DNA from 3 places in the Butyrivibrio hungatei genome. Region 2 is predicted to be linked to each of the others. Evidence: predicted binding sites of a transcription regulator. Region 2 holds the regulator's gene; each other region holds the start of a gene.
What was found. Region 2 encodes HrcA, which represses chaperone genes, less so after heat shock. Its sites were predicted from a motif close to TGTTAGCACTCNNNNNNNNNGAGTGCTAACA; they were not measured.
Positions count from the first base shown of each region.

Region 1: htpG (molecular chaperone HtpG) is a predicted target of HrcA. The motif match lies at 4,080-4,110, and genes of this name have one in related genera.
Region 3: bhn_RS02435 (Hsp20/alpha crystallin family protein) is a predicted target of HrcA. The motif match lies at 3,120-3,150, and genes of this name have one in related genera.

Region 1 is NZ_CP017831.1:2,384,413-2,392,705, forward strand. It holds gene bhn_RS11075 (formate/nitrite transporter family protein) at 160-945, shown strand; gene bhn_RS11080 (hypothetical protein) at 1,050-1,757, opposite strand; gene htpG (molecular chaperone HtpG) at 1,912-3,987, opposite strand; gene bhn_RS11090 (PH domain-containing protein) at 4,241-4,681, shown strand; gene bhn_RS11095 (hypothetical protein) at 4,749-5,234, shown strand; gene bhn_RS11100 (response regulator transcription factor) at 6,090-6,896, opposite strand; gene bhn_RS11105 (sensor histidine kinase) at 6,905-8,293, opposite strand, start outside.
Region 2 is NZ_CP017831.1:2,833,022-2,841,314, forward strand. It holds gene grpE (nucleotide exchange factor GrpE) at 20-664, opposite strand; gene hrcA (heat-inducible transcriptional repressor HrcA) at 708-1,739, opposite strand; gene bhn_RS15815 (DUF6465 family protein) at 1,957-2,463, opposite strand; gene bhn_RS13125 (pyridoxal phosphate-dependent aminotransferase) at 2,603-3,793, opposite strand; gene bhn_RS13130 (hypothetical protein) at 3,970-4,923, shown strand; gene bhn_RS13135 (hypothetical protein) at 4,957-5,148, opposite strand; gene bhn_RS13140 (M56 family metallopeptidase) at 5,196-6,116, opposite strand; gene bhn_RS13145 (BlaI/MecI/CopY family transcriptional regulator) at 6,299-6,682, opposite strand; gene bhn_RS13150 (hypothetical protein) at 6,771-7,685, opposite strand; gene bhn_RS13155 (ABC transporter substrate-binding protein) at 7,685-8,293, opposite strand, start outside.
Region 3 is NZ_CP017831.1:422,345-430,637, reverse strand. It holds gene bhn_RS02450 (hypothetical protein) at 1-747, shown strand, start outside; gene bhn_RS02445 (hypothetical protein) at 1,227-2,279, shown strand; gene bhn_RS02440 (thymidine kinase) at 2,371-2,976, shown strand; gene bhn_RS02435 (Hsp20/alpha crystallin family protein) at 3,247-3,711, shown strand; gene bhn_RS02430 (hypothetical protein) at 3,818-4,024, shown strand; gene glnA (type I glutamate--ammonia ligase) at 4,041-5,348, shown strand; gene bhn_RS02420 (ANTAR domain-containing response regulator) at 5,384-5,932, shown strand; gene bhn_RS02415 (serine hydrolase domain-containing protein) at 5,999-7,165, opposite strand; gene bhn_RS02410 (O-acetylhomoserine aminocarboxypropyltransferase/cysteine synthase family protein) at 7,181-8,293, opposite strand, start outside.

The sequences.
Region 1 (8,293 bases), 450 kb from region 2:
TACAGCACGATTGCCTACAGTAATATAAACGAATCTGCCAGTAGAAAATCTTCAAAATTTGTATTATAATTTTTCACTGCGTCTATATCTTGTATATTATGGCGTATTGTCATACAATATACAGTATAAATATGTTTTTTATTTCGAAAGGAGCAGTGTATGAAATCACCTGCAGAAATCGCAAAAAAATACGAATCAATTGGAGAATCTAAGGCAAATGCCCCTGTTGGCAAGACCTTTCTTTTAGCTATTCTGGCTGGAGCATTTATCGCTCTTGGTGGACTAGGAAGTCAGATCGCATCTCTTTGCTCTCCTGATCCATCATCAGCAAGAGTTATCAGCTCAGTAATATTCCCAATTGGACTTTTCATGGTACTTGTTGGAGGAGCAGAGCTCTTTACCGGCAACTGTCTTATAATGATTCCAGTTCTCTCTGGCAAAGCAAAGGTATCAGGAATGCTCAAAAACTGGGTTGTTGTATATTTCGGAAATATGGTTGGAGGCTTTATCATTGCAGCTCTCGCCGCTTTTTCTCACATCTATTCATTTAATGGAGATGCGCTTGCCACTTCCGTAATAAACACAGCCATCACAAAATCAACTATTTCATTTAGTGATGCCCTTCTTCGCGGAATCTTATGTAACATTTTGGTATGCATGGCAGTATGGTGTTCTTTTGCTGCTGATGAACTTGCAGGAAAAGTACTTGCTCTTTGGCTCCCAGTAATGCTCTTTATCGTTTGCGGTTTTGAACACTGCATTGCAAATATGTATTTCATTCCTGCAGGAATGCTTGCATCTTTCGTTCATGGCATTCCAGCTGAAGGTCTTTCACTTTTTAATTTCTTTGTTACTAACCTTATTCCAGTAACTATCGGAAATATAATTGGTGGTGGCATCTGCGTTGGATCTATGTACTATGCGATCTATCTGAAAAACAAATAATGAAATTATATTTTTCTATATAAAACACAAAAGCCTTGCGCTATTACTAGCGCAAGGCTTTTGTCCCCTCTATACATAAACAAAAAAACCGCATAACACCCTATTTATTGAACAACGCTAAAATCAATGATATCTGCATCTTCTGTCTCAGCATAAAGTGAAGCCATAAATGAATCAGATTCGACCTGACCATTTTCATCAGCTTCTACTTCTCTGTAATCAGATCTATGGTAATACTTGGCATCTCCATTCGACTGATACTCAACGAAAGCCTCTTCGTCTATCTCAAAATAACCTGCTTTCATGGTATATTTCTTGATAAAATGATTACCTCCCACATAGAGGAAATCATCCTTTACTGACAGTGGATAAGCTGTTCCTCCTGCAGTTATATATCCTACGTATTCAGGAGCGCCAGCTTCATTGTACTTGTAGATCTCAGCATCGATAGCTGCCATATTCCCTGAATTATCCATCTTATAATCGTAGGTATACTCTGTAACCAGGAGTACATCTGTATCACCTATCCTGACATTAGCATAAGCCATGCCTGGGCTAAGTTTATTGACTATCTGTGTAAAGGTGTCACATCCTGAAATATCCATTGGGACATGCTCCTTTAACATCTCATTATATGCGCTGGCTTCTGTAGCAGAAGCTTCCTCCTTCGCTTCTACAATGGCCTGAGAAGTAAGAGTTGTAGCTTCCAGATCAGACACATCATAAGTTTCTTTTTTGCGTTCCCCGCATGCAGCAACAATTACAGCAAATACACTTACAACAAAAAAAGTAATAAAAATCTTGTTCCTCATACTCCCCTCCCCTATGTAAAATTGAATATGCACAATGTAAATTCTACAACAGTTTTTTCTCCTAAAATCTAAAATAAGGATAAAGTAAATATAACCAAAAAAGAAACTCCACTTTTTTAGTGGAGTTTCTTGGCTTTGTATTATTGAAATAAAATTACTTAAGAATATTCATCATGATCTCGTTGCTGCGAGCCACAAACTTAGTCATAGCCTCACCTTCAAGAGGTGCATTCTGAATACGCGCAAGATCATAAAGCTGTTCACAGATAAGCTTGGTGTTATCATCATCACCATGCTCCATTACGTACTCAACAAGAGGATGGTTTGCATTTAAGATAAGTGTCTGGCCTTCTGCACCGAAATCGCCCATGTTCATGCCATTCATAGCATACATCTTCATCATCTCGGCCATACGTCTTGACTCTTCTGAAACAGTGAGCATTGAAGACATCTTCTTATCCTTTAACTTTTCAAGTTTAACAGTAAGCTTGTCGTTCTTGAGAGCCTTCTTGATCTTCTCTGAAAGTTCTTTTTCCTTTTCCTCGAGCTCAGCTGCTACCTTCTTGGAAGTTTTGGACTTAAATGTATCTGTAAGGTCAGCATCGATTCTTGCAAAGCGGATACCTTCGTTCTTGGACTCAAGCTGCTGCATGAAAGGAACATCGATGTTGTGATTCATGATGAAAGCATCCATCTTCTGAGCCTTAAACATCTTAATGTACTGGCTCTGTTGCTGTTCATCTGTTACATAATAGATAGTACGTGGCTCTTTGTCCTCGTCCTTCTTATTATCTGCAGCATCCTTCTTGTCGTCTACTACTTCAGCCTCTACCTTGTTGCCGTTTTCATCAACTGCATCTTCCTTTGCAGCAGCATCCTCAGCCTCTTTGTTGATCTGAAGAGCTTCAGGAGTTGTAAGGTACTTGCCTTCAAGGTTCTTGAAAAGAATAAAGTCCGTCATCTTCTCACAGAATTTGTCGTCTCTAAGGCAACCATATTTAATAAACGGACTGATGTCATCCCAATACTTGTCATAGTTCTCTTTGTCAGTTTTGCAAAGACCTGCAAGCTTCTCTGCAACCTTTTTAGAAATGTACTCAGAGATCTTCTTGACGAAGCCATCATTCTGAAGTGCAGATCTTGATACATTAAGTGGAAGGTCTGGACAATCAATGACGCCCTTAAGGAGCATCAGATATTCAGGAATGACTTCCTTGATATTGTCAGCAATAAATACCTGGTTATTATAGAGCTTGATAGTTCCCTCAATTGACTCAAATTCCATATTGATCTTAGGGAAGTATAGGATTCCCTTTAAGTTAAATGGGTAATCCATATTGAGGTGGATCCAGAATAAAGGCTCCTTGTAATCGCGGAATACCTTTCTGTAAAACTCCTTGTATTCCTCATCTGTACAATCCTTAGGAGTTTTTGCCCAGAGAGGATGTGTATCATTAAGGAGCTGAGGTCTTCTCTTGATCTTGTACTCAAGCTCTGGCTCTTTATCCTCGCCCTCTTTCTTTTCAGGATGAACTTCTTCGATAACTGTATCAGAATCAAGCTTCTCACTTGCCTTGATAGTTTCTGTTCCTTCCTCGTTCTCTTTTGAAAGATATATCTCGTAAGGCATGAATGAGCAATACTTCTCAATAACTTCTCTTGCCTTGTACTCATTGCAGAACTCAAGGCAATCCTCTGAGAGGTGAAGTGTAATTGTAGTACCAACTGTAGCCTTGCTGCCATCTGACATCTCGAAATCCGAACCGCCATCGCATGTCCAGTGAACAGATGCTGCATCTGACTTGTATGAAAGTGTATCGATATCTACTGAATCAGATACCATGAAAGTTGAATAAAATCCAAGTCCGAAATGGCCGATGATCTGATCTGCATTAGCCTTATCCTTATACTTGTTAAGGAAATCTGTAGCTCCTGAAAAAGCTACCTGGTTGATATATTCCTCAACCTCTTCTGCTGTCATACCAATACCGTTATCCGTGATCTTGATCGTCTTTTCTTTATCATTGAGTACAACGTCCACACGTGGCTTGAAACCATCTGGAAGTGTGTACTCACCCATCATATCCATCTTACGGATCTTGGTGATTGCATCGCATGCATTAGATATTACTTCTCTGTAAAAAATATCATGATCCGAATATAACCACTTCTTGATTATAGGGAACATGTTCTCGCTGTTGATTGAAAGATTACCTTTTTTTGAAGCCATGATTCTCACTCCTTTTATTTAAATAATCTACGGAAGCCACTGATTCCGTACAAAAGAAATTGTAAGACCGTCATGACTAAAAGTCAATAAAAAATTAGCACTCACAACTAATGAGTGCTAACAATTATCTATCACTTTTCTAGTACTGTCATTCATAGTATTTATCCAACCATGAATGGTAACTTTCTATTTTCTTTTTGGTCTAATCATGAGAAAATAGAAGAAATATAAACATGACATACGGAGCGATATTATGGCAAAAATAGCAAATCCAGAACAGTATGAGACATCAAAAGAAGCAAAGGGAGAGCTTAAGTACAGAGAACGTGGACGCATTCTCTTTTTTGGACTTCCCTGGACATTTACAACTTATGAGATCAGAGAAAATGATTTCACTATTATCAAAGGCTTTTTGACAGTTCGTGAAAACGACTGCTACATGTACAAGATCAGCGACGTTGAGATCACAAGAACATTTATGCAGCGTCTTGTAGGTCTTTCTACTATTACTCTTTACACATCAGATGTTACTGACCGTACTATCGTCATGAAGAACATCAAACACGGACGTGAGATCAAGGATTTCCTTCTTCAGGCTTCAGAAGCAGCTAGAATCCGTCGTAGAACAGTCAGCATGCAGAATATCGGATTCGGAGCTGATGATATCCACGACGTTGATGATTTTGATAACTAATTAGTTCTATAATATTGGTATTTCTAGCAGCAGATGGTATTTAGTCTAAGTTCATATGGAGGTAGATATGAAGGAACAGATGAAAAAGATCAGTTTTCACATGGCTATCAGAATGAGTATCCTTATGAGTCTTTGTCTTTCACTTGTTGGAACTCTTTCATCCGGCCACTTTACTATTCCCGGTTTCCTTTTAAGCTTTGTAGTCAGCACCATCATAAGCCTTTTGATAGGCCTCGTCATTCCAGTTGGCAAGGTATCAAGTGATGTGTGCAAAAAGATGAAAATGAAACCTCACTCTCTTCCTGAGAGATGCATGAGCAGCCTCATCTCAAACCTCATCTACACTCCGCTCATGACACTTATCATGGTGTTACTGGCTTACACCATGGCCATGAAGCAAAGTGGCGGCATGGCACAGCTTTCATTCCTGCCAATGTTTTTAAAGTCACTAGTATTAACCTTCATCGTGGGCTACATCCTGATTTTCATCTTCATGCCTATGTTCCTTGGTCAGCTTATGAAAAAATACGGACCAGGCAATGCACATCCTTGAAGTCAGGACGGTAAAGTGTAAATCATGACGGTAAAGTGAAGGATATGGAGTTTCCTTCGCTAATTATTTTTTCAGTGATACATAAGACAATCTAAAAACCTCAAATGAGAAGTTTCACCTCGTTCAGAACACTTCTCATTTGAGGTTTTTTAGATTGCCATGTATCATCTTCAAAAATAAAATCGCTCAGAAAAACTTCCTATCCTTTCACTTTACCTGTCTATGAAATTAAGATTGTTACCTGTTCCTCGCCTTCATTACCTGCATTAACTTCAAAGTATGTATTGCAGGTAATACTTTTCCAAGCAAATTTTTAAATCCCTCGTATTCGTTACCTGCAATCCTTTCAAAATGCATAATGCAGGTAATAACCTTTTCAGCAAGTTTTATAATACCCCAATTTTGTTACCTGCATTTCCTCATAATCATTACTTTCAGGTAACGACTACCTCAACACTACAATAAAATTTGCTCAATTCTTTACCTGCATCCCCTTCATTTTTTGAATTGCAGGTACTCTTCTCATCTAGTCAACTTATTAACTTGTTATATTTCTTACCTGCATTGCCTTACTTTCTTGAATTGCAGGTAATTCCACACATTTCTCCCTGATATTATTAAGAGTAGAGTTCTAGCACATTCTTTTTCTATGATCTTAAGGCCAGCCAAAGAAGTAATAATAAAACATTTCTAAGCGACTTTATTTTTGAAGATGATACATGACAATATAAAAACCTTAATCGAAAGGTGTTCTGAACAAGGTGAAACTTTTCGATTAAGGTTTTTATATTGTCTTATGTATCACTGAGAAAATAATAAGCGCAGAAATGTTTTATTATCCTTCTTTTGGCGTCCTCAACTCACAGAAGTATCGGGTTGCGAACTCCTTTCGGATACGTAATCAGAGTAGCTCATGCCAGCGTATTTTTTAAAACACCTGCTGAAGTAGTTTGGATCAGGTATCCCTACTTCAGAAGCTGTTTGATACATCTTGTAGCCGTTCTCTGCGTATTTGATAGCCTTCTTCATGCGAAGATCAGTCAGATATTCCACAAAGTTCTTGCCAGTGTCCTGCTTGAATTTCCTTGATAAATAGCTGGAACTAAATCCAAAGTTCTGAGCAATAAAGGCAAGATTAAGCTTAGAATCAGTGAAATTCTCTTTTACATACTTTTTGATAACCTCAGTAGCATTAGCTTCTCCAAGATTTCCCTCTTCGGAAATCTCTTCCTCAGACTCACCAGCAGACTTCAGTTCTTCAGGAGAGGCTGTCTCACTACTTTCAAGCTTTTCTTTTGCCCTCTCCAAAACCTTGGTAACCTCAGCTCTCACCATAGGCTTTAACATATAGTCAAAAACAGGCAGACTTACGCACTTTCTGGCATATTCAAACTGGTCAACCGCCGTCATTATGATAATTATCAGATTAGGATAGCGGCCGGTTGCTACTGTAGTAAATTCAATTCCATCCATAAATGGCATATTGATATCAACAAAGGCTATATCAGGCCTTAGCTCATCAATAGTATTGATAGCCTCAATCCCGCTGGCAGCTTCGCCAACTACCTGCATGCCCAGGCTCTCATAATCAATTGATGCCCTCATGAGCTTTCTTGCAGACTCCTCGTCATCAATTATCATAACCCTATACATTCTTCCCATAACTATATTCACCCCCTGGACATCAACGCCGATTTATCTGGAATGATAAACTCGATCTCAGTAAATTCCCCAATTTCACTTGCAATCCTAACTACGTCATCCCTGCCGGCATAATATCTTATTCTCTCAATAGTTCCCCAAAGGCCAAAACTCTCTGAGTCATTTGAATCCATCTCTTCCCTTTTTGAACAAAGGATCTTGTCTATATCCTCCTGCTTCATTCCAACTCCAGTATCCTTGACTGTCAGATGAAGTTCTCCATCCACAAGCTTACTGGTTATCTCTATTTTACCCTTTTCCCCCTTCATTCGTATACCATGGTAGATGCAATTTTCCACAAGCGGCTGCAGGATAAGCTTTGGTACCACAAAGTCCTGAGTTTTCTCGTCAATATGGTACTCATCCTCCAGGATATCACCATATCGCAGCTTCTGAAGAGACAGGTAATCCTTAACTATCCATATCTCCCTTGAAAGAGGTATCTCCCTGTCTCCCTTACTAAGGAAGTTTCTGTAAAAGCTGCCCAGGGTTTCCAGAGCATCATGAACCTTCTCAGCTCCGGCATCCATAGCCATATATCCTATGGTCTCTATCGAATTATACAAAAAGTGCGGTTTTATCTGCTCCTGCAAAACTCTAAGCTCCGCCCTTTGCAGTGTCTGTTCCTTCTCAACAAGCTCATCAAACAGCTCATTTACATGGTCGATCATGCTATTATAGTCGCCCTCTAGCATTTCAAGTTCGCTGTAGGGCACCTCTACGTCAATCTTCCTTAGCTCACCCGACTTCTTATTATTCTCCATTGACGCAGACAGCTCATATATTGGATTGGTGATGGTCTGTCTTATGAAAAGAACTACATATACCGCAATGATCATAAATACAGTCAAAAGAAACAGTAGTACATACAGCATTCTAAAAGGAATGCCCTCCATACCGTAGGGTGATACTCTAAGTATCACTATAGGCAGGTTTGGCACCTGACAGCCAGACAAAAGCTGACTCTCGCCCCCGATCTTGATATTCCTGTACTTTATCTTTTCACTTAGAAAATAATCATCAAAATACTGCGCATAGCCCTTATTTCCTGCGATATAAGTGCCGTCATCTCCAAGAATACAGATATTATTGTATCGTATTCTAACGAGCATCCTCTCAAAGACGTTATTTGAGATATTCATCAGAAGAATTCCGGTTCTCTTCTGAGAGGATGTATCATAAATAGCTCTGCCCACAGTAACTACGGCCTTTGAATCCTTTCTGGCAGCTATACCAAAGGTATCAAGGGACACCACAGTACTTCCAAAACCATCATAGATTTCCTGCTTCCACTCATTGCCATCCATGCGGTCATAGTCATAAATATACATAAAGTTCCTGGTGGCAAGCATTATCAT
Region 2 (8,293 bases):
TATCTGATAGTTTTAAACTTTATTGACTAACACCAACCATGCTATGTCTAAGCACTGTTTCGTGGAACATATATCCCTTTTGAAGTTCCTGTGCAACCATTCCTGATTCAAATTCTTCGCTTTCAACCTGCATTACTGCATTATGAAGATTTGGATCAAATTCTTTTCCCACAGCTTCAATTGGGGTTACTCCAAGGTCTTCAAGCTGCTTCATAAGCTGTTTGTAGATCTTGTTCATACCGTCTGCAAAGGCTCCGTCTTTGTCCGCTTCAGGAACTGCTGCAAGTCCTCGCTCGAAATTATCGACAACAGGTAAAAGCTTCTCTAATACATTAGCCTGTCCCTGTTCAAACATCTGTGCCTTTTCTTTATCTGTTCTCTTTCTGAAGTTCTCGAACTCAGCCATCTGTCTCATGACTTTGTCATTGAGTTCATCAATCTTCTCTTTTAATGGATCTTTCTTTTCTTTTTTAGTTTCCTCAGAAGTTTCTGCCTCAGCCTCTGTAACATTTTCTTCAGAAGCAGTTTCTTCTGCAGCCTTTTCTTCTTTTTCTTCTGCTTCTTTTTCAAGTTCTTCCATGATGTTCTCAAGAACTTCTTTATCTGCTTCACTTACAGGCTTCTTGGCCTTACCATGAACTTCTTTATTTTCTTTGTTACCCAATGTAAATGCCTCCTAATTCGTAAATCATCTATATAAATATGCGCTACTCTTTCTTGTAAAGAGCATCCAGCGCATGTCTCATATTCTTCAAAGTAGAAATAACTTTGTCATAGTCCATTCTCTTAGGTCCGATAATTCCGACCGTTCCTTTCATTCCATCACCAAGTTCGTAAGTAGCTGTTACTACGCTACAATCCTTCATGGCCTGAACAGGAGTCTCATTACCTATATAAACCTGAATGCCAGTCTCTTCTGAATCGGAAGACAATGTATCCTCAACGATACTGGAAAGATCCTTGGTATCCTCGAATGTACTTATAAGTTCGCTTGCCTTTGTGGAATCTGTAAGTTCTGGATATTTGAAAATATTCATAGTTCCACTTGTATATATCTGAAGGTCCTCATCAGCTGTAATCGACTCAGCTGCGGCATCAATGACATTACCTATGATCTCACTGTGTATGCCAGCTTCCTGTTTGACATTAGCTATAAGTCCCAGATTGATATCCTCAACTGCAAGACCATCAAGTCTAGTGTTCATGAGAATATTGAGCTTGAGCATTGTAGCTTCATCAAGCACTTCCTCTACAGGAATGATCTTGTTCTTAATGACATTACCTTCAAGTACAATGGTTGCCAAAAGATGCTCATCATCAACCTTAGATATCTGCATGAATTTAAGCTTGTTCTTCCTGATCTGTGGAGCTGAGATCATTGTGGCATAGTTGGTATCAACTGCCAGTGTCTTAGCTACCTGCTTAAGAAGATTCTCAAGCTTCTCCTCTTTATCAAGGAGCATTTCCTTCATGTTCTCTACTTCTTTTTCCTTGTCCCTGAGCATCTCATCTACATATACTCTGTATCCCTGATCTGAAGGAATACGACCTGCAGATGTATGAGGCTGCAAAATAAGTCCCATCTCCTCAAGGTCAGCCATCTCATTTCGAATAGTAGCAGAACTAAGATTTAAGTCTGTGTACTTGGAAATAGTACGGCTACCAACAGGTTCTCCTGTTTCAAGGTAGTTCTTAACGATTGCATGAAGTATTTTTCTTTTTCTCTCGTCTAGTTCCATATCGCCCTTCCTCTGTATTCACCGGTTAAATTCATTGGAATGGTATCTATTTTTCAAGTGTTAGCACTCACTTGATTTGAGTGCTAACATCTTCTGTAACTTAAAATACAACTTTCTAAGACCGATGTCAACATAGGTTTTTATAAAAAATGTATTAATCTACAGCATCAAAAATGCCCTCCACATTTCGTGGAGGGCAATCCTGTTTTATATAAGATTATTCAAGTCCAATTCTTCCCTGAACCTTATCATTTACTACATAGTAAGCTGCATCCTCTGATGGCTTAACGTAAATGCTAAGCTTCTTGATATCATTTACATTTCCGCCCATCTCATATGCGAAGTTGTTCTTTGAATCTTCAACAATCTTCTCATAAGGAATGTGCTTGTAAGAATACTGAAGCTCGATTGAAACCTGAACTGCCTCTGTTTTCTTAGCTGCTGGCTTCTTTGCTGGAGCCTTCTTAGCTGTTGTCTTCTTTGCAGTTGTCTTTGTAGCAGGCTTCTTTGCAGCTGTCTTTGTAGTAGTTTTCTTTGCTGCTGGCTTTTTAGCCTCTGCCTTCTTTGGCTCAGCCTTCTTAGCAGCTGGCTTTTTAGCTGCAGGCTTCTTTGCTGCTGGAGCTGCTGCCTTTACTTCTGGTGTTTTAGTTGCTGTTGCAGCTACTGGAGTCTTAATTGTTGCAACAGGCTTTACAGATGTCTCTGTTTTCTTGATCTCGGCCATTTCTTGTCTCCTCCTCAAAAAATCACACTTGATTAATATAGCTCGTTAAAACAATAAAGTCTTTTCGAAATAGAGTTTACTCCCATTAACCCCCATTGTCAACGGATTTAGGGACAAAAAATGTCGGTTAAATCAATATTTAAGCCTTGTACACCTCACCGACAAACTGACGCAACCTATCCATGGCTCTTTTCACCTTATCAGTGTCAATGCAATAAGCCATTCTGAAGTATCCCGGAGCACCGAATCCGTCAGCAGGCACAAATATCAGATCGTAATCCTTGGCCTTTTTGCAAAATGCAACAGAATCCTCTTCTAAAGCCTTTGGCATGATATAGAAGGTTCCATCTGGCTTGACCACAGTAAATCCAAGCTCCTTAAGAGTGCTATAGATAATGTTCATGTTGGTCTCGTATACAGAAAGATCTGCTGTCATGTGGCAAACCTTGGCAACAGCCTGCTGTATGATGGATGGAGGACAGTTGTGTCCTGTGCCTCTTGAAATCTGTCCGCACATAGGAACGATAATATCACTTCCCTCGCATGCTGGGTTAACTGCCACATATCCAATTCTCTCACCAGGAAGTGAAAGAGACTTTGAGAATGAATAGCAGCTAAGTGTATTGTCATAGAACTTAGAAACATATGGAGAATCTGCACCCTCAAATACGATTTCTCTATAAGGTTCATCTGAAATAAGGAAAATAGTATGTCCATATTCCTTTGACTTTTCTTTTAATATAGAAGAAAGCTTCTCTAAAGTTGCCTTTCCATATGCTACACCTGAAGGATTGTTGGGCGTGTTAACAAGAACTGCCATAACCTTATCTGTAAGCATTTCCTCAAACTTATCAAAGTTGATCTGGAAAGTTTCGGTATCAGCAGGAACAATCTTTAGTTCAACTCCTGCGCCATTTATATATGGTCTGTACTCAGGAAAAAATGGTGCAAAAGCGATCATCTCATCACCAGGTTTTGTAACAGCGCGTACTGCGTGTGATATAGCGCCTGCAGCTCCTGTAGTAGGAAAAATATGCTCAGGACCATAGTTCATTCCAAAGCGTTTATTTAAAGACTCTGCAATCTTTTCTTTATATAATTGATTACCAAGACTAGGAGTATATCCATGAAGAGTCATGGTGTTTTCTGTCTCCAAAAGTCTTATCATTTCTTCTGTGAATTCCTTTGGCACTTCCACGCTTGGATTACCAAGGCTAAAATCAAAGACATTCTCGTAGCCTATTTCTTTTCCTCTGGCTGTTGCATATTCTGACAGCTCTCTGATCACTGACTTTGCTCCAAGCATATCTTTGTACTGCTGATTTATCATACCCAACCTCCTGATTAAAAAACCTTTGACAAACAGTATAGCACATTATTTCAATGGTTCACAGTACTAAAGTTTAGCAATAGTTCGAAACCTTCTAGCAAGATTTGGTTGGAAGATTTCTGACAAAAAAAGTATAGTAAAAAAGTAAAGAACTATCGGTATTTGGGAGGTTTCAAATGGCTTCAGTAAAGTTTCATCTGCCAGGACTTCGTTACAATTATCCGCTTAACATGTACTGGCTTAGCTTATTAAAACAGTATCCTCATTACTTCCGCGAAGGTGTTGAAATAGCATCTTTTTTTGGTTGCTTTCCTTTTTCACTTTGGAACGGCGGAAGACTTATAGATAATGACCAGTGTGACAGAGCCTTTGTAGAAAATGTAATAAAGAGCATTAACTCTCAGGGCATTCCTGTTCGTTTCACTTTCACAAATCCCCTCATTACTGAGGAAGATCTCCGGGACCCTTTCTGTAACTTCTGCTTGAAGGCCGGTGACAATGGTAAAAATGAAGTTCTGGTATTCTCACCTCTTTTGGAAGAATTCATCAGAACCAACTATCCTTCCTACAAGATTGATTCCACAACATGCAAAGAGATCCGTGATGTGGACGCTCTTAATGAGGAACTTGAAAAAGACTATAAGTATGTAGTCCTTGACTACAACATGAATAACAAGTGGGACATCATTGAGAATATCAATCACAAAGAAAAGCTCGAAGTCCTTGTAAACGCTCTATGCGTTCCAGATTGCAAGCGCCGCGGTGATCACTACAAGAACATCGCCCTTAATCAGAAGATAATAATGGAAAACAGAACGCTTCCTCCTGAAAAGAGAAAGCATATCATTCCTTGGACTTGTGAATACGGTGACAAGAACTGCATCTACACCATCCAGGAATATTCAACTCATATTTCACCAGAGCTTATCTGGGAAAAATATGTACCAATGGGAATCAACAACTTTAAGATTGAAGGAAGAACAGCAAATCTTTTCTCACTTATCGAGACCTACTGCCACTACATGGTAAAGCCAGAATACCAGGGAAAAGTAAGGCTGTTACTCCTCAGAAACTTAGAAGCTTCAAAGATCATCCAGGTCAATAAGCCAAGACCTGCAGCATTTCACTAGGCAGAATTTCATTCTGCCTAGTTTTTTCTTTAGTCACATATCGATCCAATGATCAGATATCCAACAATTGTTAGAACATGACCACAATCTCTTTTGTCTTTTACCATTGTGATATCTATACTTCCAAACAGTTTCTTCGCTAAGAATAATAGCTTTACCATCATGCGCGCTACTAATTCCAGCATTTGTAGCGCATGCATAACAAGTAATTGTACTGTTTTTCATGATCAAAACTGTAGCTACTAGTAATAAACTTTTAACAAATATTTTTTTCATTCTCTTATTTCCAATCTGCAATATGGTCTAGTTTTTAAATCGTCTTTAGGAACAATGCCCCAATCCTCATCATCGATAATGATTCTATATTCATCATCTTCCTTAATCAAATATGCGTTTGTTTCATCAACCGCTACTTCACCTTCTATTTCTGGCTCATAATATGGTTGGAATATTACAGCATATGACAAAAAGAACAAACATATCTCCAACGCTATTGCAACAGCTATCCTTTTTATATTCTTTTTTTCATTTATAAAAACTCTGTCAGCTCTTGAAATAAGCATCGATTTCCTTGATGCAATAGCAAAGCCAGCTTCCATATATCTATAGCAATAATCTAGCTTCACTACTGTCATCTTCTTCATAGTTTCCACATAGGCTATTTTTTCAGATAACGTATAGAATTGTACTGCATTCTCGTCACATCGATATTCCATAAGAATGGAATAGTCTTTCTCAAACAACCTAAAAATTGGATTCCACCAAAAGATACAACAAAAGGCATGTAACAACACTCTATTTCTAATATCTCTATGCTTTATATGAGCAGCTTCGTGAACAAAAATATTATAAAGATCTATGTCAGAATAATCAGTTTGTGGAAGCAAAATCATATATTCTCTAATTCCAACTGTAACAACTTCATCAATCTTATCAGTCACAAATACACAATTTGCATTTAATCCTGCCTTCGTGGCAATACTAAGTTGTTTTTCAGGAAGGCTACTAGCACATTCCTTTATAATCTTTGTCTTTTGAACATCTTTTTTTATAGAACAATTCCATATAAAAAGAGACACTATAGCCCCAATAATCCACGTTAAAACAAGTACTTTTTCTATTGATAGGTCATACAGTAAAGTAATCATTAATAAATCATGAACTGCATTAAGAAGCTTAGTTGACCTGATCACATAAAAAGCATCCGAGTCTACAGGAAAAATCACTCTGATAAAAATCAGCAATAACAGAGTAATATACGGAGTTATAGCATCTTTAATTGTCTTTTTTCTATTACATATTCCAAAATGAAATAATAATAAAAGAACACTTCCTAAAATAATTGCGTAAAATAAAGACCAACGACTTACTTGTATCATTTATCTTTAAGTTCCTTTTTCTTGTCTGAAATCATCCTGTCTAGTTCTTTAATATCTCTTGCATCAACATCACCTTCACCAAGAAGATGAGATACTAATTGAGGCACTTCAATCTTACCTTCAAAAGAGTTGAGCTGTCCTATCATAAAATCTGTATAACTAATCACCGGCGAAAATGTTCTAGCTATTGTCTTTCCGCTATGAACATATCCATCTTCTTTTAGAAGGCCCTTAGTTATCAAACTGTTTATTATCGAAAAACCTGATCGGTCCTTCCAGCATCTGTCAGGGCTAGCCAATATCAAATCATTTAACGACATTGACCTATCTTCCTGCCAGAACGCATGCATAATCTCCATCTCGCTTTGCGTAAGGTACATATTGTTCTCCTAAATAACGAATATTCTTAATTATAATGATACACTTCTTTTCTATACAGTCAACCATTCTTGATTCTTTCTTTTATGTTCAACTGTTCAAAGTCAAAAAACGAAATATATATTCTTCATTTTCCTCAGCTATCATGCATATTTTATTCACCCCAAAGCCTATACCTTTCTCATTTTTTGGGTTCTTCTCGATCCGTTGAACTTTGTTAGAGCTATTTCTACACTTAAATACCCCCTCGTCTTTATTGTATAAATACACATCATCACCTACAATTTTGCAAATACCATATTTACAATTGCTCTTAGGCAGCTTAATCTTTTTCTGTATTTTTCCATCTAGAGATAGTTCCTGATAGTAGCTACTATCATTACTATAGTATGTCAAAACAACTCTGTTATCCAAAACATCCACTGCTGATACCATTCCTTCAGCAGGAAGCTTATCAACACTACCAGTTGCCATATTGACGATAGTCGCCTCGCCATCACAATTCATGGCATATATCATTGAATCGTGAGTTATAAAACTACTAGGTATATTGGTACTAGAAAGAAAAAAACTCCCATCATAACGCTTTACAATGTTTCCATATGAATCAATCACATCTATTCTTGCATCTGCATCCGTAATAGTGCTCAATAAATGACCATCTACAAGTTCATTTTCAGAGCCATATATTAGCAAGCTACATTGGCCACTGTCATCTACATCCATACGAATTATTCTTTCGTTGCCACCGCAAAAATATGGTAATTTTCTGAATCCCGTCTTATCCACATAGTACAAATAAAATTTTTCTTCTTTACAGCAGCAAAGATAAGCCACCTCGCCATTTGAAGCAAAAACCGATTTTTGCGTTCCTTCTCGATCGTATGCATATCTTTCTTCTGCTAAAATACTGCCTTTATTCCAAAGAATACTTAATCTAAACAATGACATCAAAATAATAAGAACCGCACCTATCAAAATGCCACATTTCTGTCCATTATTCATTATTTTCCCTTTTCGCTGATATAAAGCCACACCCTATTTTCAATATTATCTATACATTCATCTAAAGACTTTTGTCCCGCAAAATATCCATCAATTTCTTCGAAAACTATTTCATTGATTTTTCCATCATTAGTAGAAGATACCTTCGCATTTTCTAGAATCCTAACAAAATCATCCTTCTGTTTCTCAGTTATTGAATAGATAGGTTCGCGTTCATATTGATAACTTGTATTATATGTCGCTTTTACAACCTCTTTGTCATTATCCATTTCAACTTTCATAGCTTTGTCTAACTGCGAATTTATGACATCTCTATTAACTGATAAAGTCACTTGATTGTTCAGTTGTTCTTGAAAATCCGGAAGAAGGAGTTGTTTAATAAATTCCCAAGAATAATCCTTATTTTTACTTGCCATGCTTATGGCCATAACATCTAATCCTGGAGAAACTACCGTTCCGTTCCCTTTTTTACTTGGAAATCCCGCATATACTACACCCTCTGTTTGCATTTCTCCTTCAGCAATAGCAGTATCAAACACACTGCCAATGCTTAATGGTCGGACCACGCAGTCCTGCAATTCAAATGAATCCATACTTTGGTTGTACTC
Region 3 (8,293 bases), 730 kb from region 2:
ATCTGCGACGCCAATGGCTTCAAGATTACCCTTACTGGTATCTACACCAATCCTAAGCGAATTGGTGACGACGGCTACTACGGAAGCATTGTCATGGAGTTCCAGGTTGAGAATAATACAGGAAAAGACGTTTCTGCTTCACTTTACTGCGCTGGAAATAGCGGAATGGCCTGCGAAGGCTACATTCTCTTTTATGACGATTTTAAAAAAAATAAGACCGTTACCATCTACGAGCAGATGTACCTTGGAGAATCTGAGAAGGTCAGCGAACTTGTCTTTAATGAACTTAGAGTTTCATCAAAGAAAGGCTTCGAAAACATTTATGAATTAAAAGATCCTGTTAGGATCAAGACTTCCTGCAACTTTACTTATCCACTTGAGCTTGAAGAAAATTCAGTTCTAGTTTTTTCAAATGATATGGTGGATGTTTACAAGACTTACAAGTGCAGGGAAAATGACTGTGGATACATATTCACGATCGTTAATAAATCAGACAAAGACCTCTATGTTTCTTCTGATAATTTCCTCATCGACGGAGCAGAGGTTGATTCTGATAAGTTGCAAAAAGAGCTGATTCCATCCGGATACTGGTTTAAATCAGATGAGCTGGATCCTCTTGGCGCAGACTACACTGACCTTTCAAAAAATAATACACACGTCAGTCTTAGTTTCTTTTGCAAAGAAGATCCAGCCCTTGGTTTCTCCACAGGCTACCTTGATCTGAATCAGCAATCAGATATTGAATAATACAAAATGCGTTTTTATTACTATATATTGCGTTTTGTGTAATATTTTTTGTAATATAATTCACGTTTTCCCAAAGATGATCCATGAATAATAAAAAAGCGTACCAGCTTTTTGTTTTTTACTGGCACGCATGCTTACAGACATGAAATACGCCGGCTGTTGCAGTCACCGGCGTATTTCGCTTTTATGAGATTCAAAAAGGATTGGGATTAGCGATTTGTATAATTTACAAATTGCTTTTTTATAAGTGTCACAGTATATGTAACATCTTATGTAATATATCTTAACATCTTTTCAAAATTTTGCAAGAAAAAAATTGCTTCTTTTTTTCCCGTTAATCTCCAGCCCATTTTCTCCGATAATATAATTAGATGACGTGCCAACATCTACTAGCTATGGAAAGCGTGGGGTCTTCATGGACGAGTTTCTACTTCGCATGAAGGTCCTTTTTTTGGGCCTTCAAGACATAAGGAGGTACCATGAAAATTGCACAGGCAAATGTGAACATGGTCTCAAACAACAGGTACTACGAGGAAAACTCGGTTACGGTACAGACTGGTTTGGTGACCAAAGGCTCTTTTCTTGAAAGTCTAAATGATCAGGAAAAGAAAATGGATAGCCTGGAATTATCCAAAACAAGCGGTGAAGATGAGGCTGTAAGCAGCCAGTCCTATTCATCGCTAAAGCCATCAAAGACCGAGCAGATCAGTAAGATCGGATCTACGCTGGAGGATCAGATCTCTGAGATAAGGAGCACTCTCCTATCGAGAATCTTACAGCTCCTTGAACTTCTTGGCGGCGACAACAAAAGCAAGTATTATACAAAAACTCTTGGAGAAGCATCAGGGCTGCTTGAAAACAATTCTTATGTAAGTGTCACTACAATCGAGCAATTACACATTGAGGAGGAACAGACCACATTTTCAGGACAGGGGATGGCCCTTACTGAAGACGGCAGGACAATTGACTTTAATGTTCAATTTTCCATGTCCAGACGCTTATGTGAATATGCTGGAATAAGCGTTGCAACTAAAGGTCACTACCTTGATCCACTTGTTATCAATGTGGGAAGCGATGTGACAAGTATCAGTGATCAGACTTTCTATTTTGACCTCGACAGCGATGGTCAGGAGGAAAAGATCTCTAACCTTGGCGAAGGCAGTGGTTTCCTTGCACTTGATAAGAATGGAGATGGCAAGATAAACAATGGTTCAGAACTCTTTGGCACAAAGAGTGGAAATGGCTTCAAGGATCTTGCAATGTACGACAAAGATGGAAATGGCTGGATCGACGAAAACGACGAAGTCTACGAGCATCTCAGAGTCTGGCTTCGCGATGAGGACGGAAAGGACCGTCTCTTATCACTTTCGGAAGCAGATGTAGGCGCGATCTATCTTGGAAGCGCTGAGACTGAGTTTACGCAGTACAACAGCTCTTTTGCCATTGCAGGAATGCTGCGCGCAAGCGGCATGTTCCTCAGGGAAAGCGGCGGTGTTGGAACTGTTCAGCAGGTAGATATGGCAGCCATGTAAAAATGCTCTCTGCTCCGAAAAATGTGGATAAAAAGCCTTGAAAAGTGTATAGTTAAATAGCTGAAAAAAATAACGATTCGGGGAGTTTACAATGGGTAAATTATATTTCAGATATGGAGCTATGGGGAGTTCTAAAACGGCTAATGCACTGATGGTGCGCTATAACTATATCGAAAAGGGTCAGAATGCGATTCTTTTAAAACCAAAGGCTGACAACCGCGACGGAGATACAACTATCAGGTCAAGAATAGGACTAAGCGCAGAGTGCACCTTCGTTGAAGACTTTCTTGATGAAGTCAAAAATGAGTGGTACACAGGTAAGTCCAATGCATGGGACAAGCTTGACTGCGTAATAGTCGATGAAGCGCAGTTCCTCACCGAGGAGCAGGTTGATCTCCTTGCTGAGATTGTTGACAAGTACGATCTTCCTGTAATTTGCTACGGACTTAGGACTGATTTCACAAGTCATCTTTTTACAGGATCCAAGAGACTTATGGAAATCGCCAACTATATAGAAGAAGTGCCAACTGTCTGCTGGTGTGGACGAAGAGCCCACTTCAACGCTCGTGTGAGCAATGGAAAAATTGTGAGAAGTGGCGAACAGATCATGATGGGTGGCAACGAATCTTATGTATCACTCTGTAGGAGACATTTCCTCAGCGGTGAAGTTGACGGAGCAAGAGAAAGAGAAATTTAATAGAGGTAGACAAGACCCGTAAAATAAAGATGCGTATCGGCTTAAAGCTAGCTGATACGCATCTTTTTTCGATTTTATACTTTTTTTATTTTTTAGGTGTTGACTTATTGTTCTAGTTGTTCTATAACATACTTGTAACAAGAAATTGGCAGCCAACATTAGAGAGTGCTAATTAGATTTTAAGCAACACATCTGAGTACACTCTAAGGTCAACTGCTACAAACTACTACAACCTACAACGAAATTTAAATAGAAAAGGAGTGATGACTTATGTTGATGCCTATGATTTGGAGTAACAATGATATCTTTGATGAGATGGATAATTTCTTTAACAGAGGATTGTTCGATGGCCTTTGTGATACAAATGCCAAAGACCAGCAGTTCCAGTCAATGACAGGTCTGATGAAGACTGATGTTATCGAGAAGGACAACTGCTATCAGCTGGAAGCTGAACTCCCTGGATTCAATAAGGAAGATATCAAGATCGATCTTAAAAATGATGTCTTGACAATTAGTGCTTCACACAGCGAAAATAAGGATGAAAAAGATAATAACGGCAAATATATCCGTCGTGAGAGAAGAAGTTCATCCTACCAGAGATCCTTCCGTGTAGATGGTCTTAAGCCTGAGGACATAATCGCACAGTACAGGAACGGCGTACTTACAGTTAGTCTTCCTAAGAAAGAGGCAATTCCTGAGAAGGAAGAAGCAGCCAGAATCGAAGTTAAGGACTGATATGATACCATAACTATCCTACCCCTAGATTCTTAAATCCTAAAGTCTTAGATATGACCTCTGCTTTTTACGGCATTATATATGCCTAGAAAGCAGAGGTATTTTTATGTCTACTGATAAATTCGAATACGAAGGATACACAGGAACCGTTAACTATGACAAGAACTGTGATTACTACACAGGGGAAGTCGAGATAGACGGCGAGATCTACACCTACGAAGGTGATACTTTAGAGGAACTCCGCGAGGACTTTGAAGATATAATCGATTCGATTATTGCTTTTAATGATATGGATGACGAGGAAGAAGACTAATTAGGAGGGTTTGGAAATGGCCAGATACACCAAAGAAGACATTTTTAGGATTGTCGAAGAAGAAGACGTAGCATTTATCAGACTGCAGTTTTGCGATATCTTTGGTATTCCAAAGAATATTGCCATCGCGGCAAGCAAGCTCGAAAGCGCTCTTAACAATGAGTGCATGTTTGATGGCGTGTCCGTAGAGGGCTTCATGAGAAGTGACGAAAGTGACATGTATCTTTATCCTGATCTCGACAGCTTCGAGATCTACCCATGGAGACCACAGTCAGGCAAAGTTGCCAGAATGTTCTGCAACGTTTACACAGCTGATGGCAAGCCTTTCGCAGGTGACTCCAGAAACGTTCTTCACGAAGTTGTCAAAAGAGCTAAGGACATGGGCCTTAACTTCAAGATCAACCCGGAGCCTGAGTTCTTTTTATTTGATTATGATGATGACGGACAGCCAACAACTAAGACTCATGAAAGAGGCGGGTACTTTGACGTAGCACCAGCTGATCAGGGCGAAAACGTACGTCGAGATATCATCCTGAACCTCGAAGAAATGGGATTTGATATTTCCTCTTCTCACCATGAGATTGCTCCTGCTCAGCACGAGATCGACTTCAAAGAAGAAGACGCTGAGCGCACTGCAGACATGATCATGACATTCAGAATGGCCGTTAAGACAATCGCCAAAAAGCACGGTCTCTACGCCACCTTCATGCCAAAACCTGTTGAGGGAATCCCTGGATCAGGTATGCACATCAATATCATCGCTGAGGATGAAAATGGCAAAAATGTTTTCTGCGGAGAAGGTGAGAAGCTTTCAGATACAGCCAAGCACTTCATCGCTGGCATACTTGCCCACGTTAAAGGTATGACTCTTGTAACAAACCCTGTTGTCAATTCCTACAAAAGGCTTGTTCCCGGCTACGATGCACCAGTAAATGTTTCCTGGTCCTCTCTTTCTGCCAACAGAAGCGCTCTTATAAGGATTCCTTCCAATAGGGGTAACGGCACCAGAATCGAGCTTAGAAATCCAGATGCAACCTGCAATCCTTACCTTGCGATTGCTCTTATCCTCGCTGCAGGCATGGACGGAATCTCCAAGAAGCTGACTCCTCCTGCAGAAGTAAGTGGCAACAACGAGAATGGCCTTGAAACTCTTCCCCTTACACTTGGCGAAGCTCTAAGCGCTTACCAGGCAGATCCATTTGTAAAAGAGATTCTTGGAGATGCAATCTATACCAAGATTCTTGAAGCTAAAAATAAGGAATGGAAAGACTTCCGCACCTGCGTAACTCAGTGGGAAGTCGGCAAATACCTTAATCTTTTCTAAAATTTACCACTTAATGAAACTTCGAGGATTTTGGGTTGAATATCATTGTAGCCTTTGCTAAGACCGAAGATGGTCTTAAGTTTAAGAGCATATTGGGCCGTGGTGGATACGATAACGTACTTGTCTGCTCCTCTGGAATGCAGGCTTTATCTGCCATGGAAGATTTAGGAAGCGGTGTCGTCATATGCGGCCACCGCTTAAGTGACATGCTCTACAATGAACTCCTCGATAATATGCCCGAGTACTTCCAGATGCTTATGGTGGCGTCTCCAGACAAGGCGCCATTTGATAACGCAGATGGCAAGCTCATCTTCCTTCAGTCACCATTAAAAAAGTCAGAGCTCTTTTCATCTCTTAGTATGATGCTGGAAGGCGTAAGCAGACGTAAAAAGAAAGCTAAAGAACGCCGCTTGCAGCGAAGCGCTGCGGATCAAAAGACAATAGACGATGCCAAGCATCTTCTGATGGAAAGGCATCATATGACTGAGCCTGAAGCTCACAAATATCTCCAGAAATGTGCCATGGATTCAGGAACTGGCCTCCTTGAAACCGCCGAGATGGTAATATCATTGTCGGAGATCTGAGGAAAAGAGCCATGGGGACGGGGTTGTAGCTCACCACCCCCGTCCCCATGGCTCTTTTTTTGTTTCTTACATAAATATATTTCTGATTCTTCTAGTTACATGTCCTGTGCCGTAGTCAGCTTTCTGAGTCATCATCAGGAATGTAGTTTTGGTGGATGGATCATTCATAAAGTATGTTCCAAGCCAGCCGTCCCAGCCGTACTCACCCTTGTTTCCAAGAATAAGCGCCTGCTTAGGATCATCCATAACACGCATGAGATTGCCATATGTGTGGCCCTCAAGTCCGCGCCAGTTCCAAAGGTCTCTCTGCTGATATTCAAGAAGCTTACCTGTTGTAAGGAACTTCACAGCTGATTCTGTGAGGATTACCTTACCTCTGTAAACACCATCATCCATGAGCATTCTGGCAAAGTGTGAGTAGTCATCTAATGTTGAGAAAAGACCTGCCCCACCTGATTCAAAAGCATTAACTCCGCCATTATTTCTGATACCAAGGTTATTTCCCTTATATTCTTCAAGGTCATTACCCTTTGCCTGGTATGCATGGGCAAGACGAGGTTTCTTTTCATCTGGTACAAAAAATGCTGTATCAACCATCTCAAGAGGATCAAAAAGTCTCTCTTTGAGGAACTCGCTGAACTTCATACCTGAAGCTTTCTCGATAACAGCGCCGAGGATATCTGCTGATGTTCCATACTGCCAATGACTTCCAGGGAGGAAATTAAGTGGAAGCTTACCAAGCTTTTCAGCAAACTCCAAAGTTGACATCTGGTTATCAGATGAGAGGCGATCAATAAGTTCATCAAATAAAACGCCTGTCTCTTTTTCTGCTTCTGAATTAACACCTGGATAAACAAGACCTGATGTCATGTTCATAAGCTCAAAGATCCTCATCTTCTTGTCATCAGGAACCTTGTGTTTTTCACCGTTCTCATCAAGGTATTCCTGATCATTAAAGCTATCTATATATTTGCCTACAGGCTCGCACAGATCAACGATACCATCCTGCACAAGGAGCATCATTGCTGCAGCTGTAATAGGCTTGGACTGTGAATACAAGTGGAAGATAGTGTTTCTTTCAATAGGCACCTTATCTTCTTCGTCAGCATAGCCGCTCTTTAAAAAGAACTTTTCTGTTCCGTCCTGAATAAGAAGTGCGCTTACACCTGCAAGTTCTCTTTCTTCTACTGCACGATCCATGCATTTCTGTATTAAAGCTAATTTGTCTCTCATAATAATCTCCGGTCTTTATTTCAAAGCATTTGCAATGTCTGCGATAAGGTCTTCCTTGTCTTCAAGTCCACAAGAAATTCTGATAAGTCCTGCTGGGATACCAGCAGCTTCAAGCTGTTCATCTGTCATCTGACGATGAGTTGATGTTGCAGGGTTGAGGCAACATGTTCTAGCATCAGCTACGTGTGTTTCGATAGCTGCGATCTTGAGCTTCTTCATGAAGCTCTCAGCTGCCGCTCTTCCACCCTCAAGCTCAAATGAAACAACGCCGCAACCACCGTTTGGCATATACTTCTTAGCAATCTCATAATATGGATCAGACTCAAGTCCAGGATAGTTGACCTTCTTGACCTGTGGCTGCTCCTGAAGGAACTTAGCAACTGCAAGTCCGTTCTCTACATGCTTTGGCATACGAACGTGAAGTGATTCAAGTCCGAGATTTAAGATGAATGCATTCTGTGGAGACTGGATGCATCCAAAGTCTCTCATGAGCTGTGATGTGCACTTTGTGATGAATGCGCCTTCTTTACCGAACTTCTCAGCATATACGATTCCGTGATATGAATCATCTGGCTGTGTAAGTCCTGGGAACTTGTCAGCATGCGCCATCCAATCGAACTTACCTGAATCAACGATGACACCACCAACTGCAGCTCCGTGACCATCCATATATTTGGTTGTTGAATGAGTTACAATATCTGCGCCCCATTCGATAGGTCTGCAGTTAACTGGTGTTGGGAATGTATTGTCCACAATAAGTGGAACGCCGTGGCTGTGTGCAGCCTTGGCAAATTTCTCTATATCAAGAACTGTAAGAGCTGGGTTAGCAATCGTCTCACCGAATACTGCTCTTGTATTGTCCTTAAAAGCTGCATTCAGCTCATCCTCTGTGCAATCAGGTGAAACAAATGTAACTGTTACTCCCATCTTTGCCATTGTTACAGCAATGAGATTAAATGTTCCTCCGTAGATTGAAGAAGAAGCTACGATATGGCTTCCACACTCACAAATATTAAACAGAGCGAAGAAATTAGCAGCCTGTCCAGATGATGTGAGCATAGCAGCTGTGCCGCCCTCAAGTGCTGCAATCTTGGCAGCAACATGATCATTAGTTGGATTCTGAAGTCT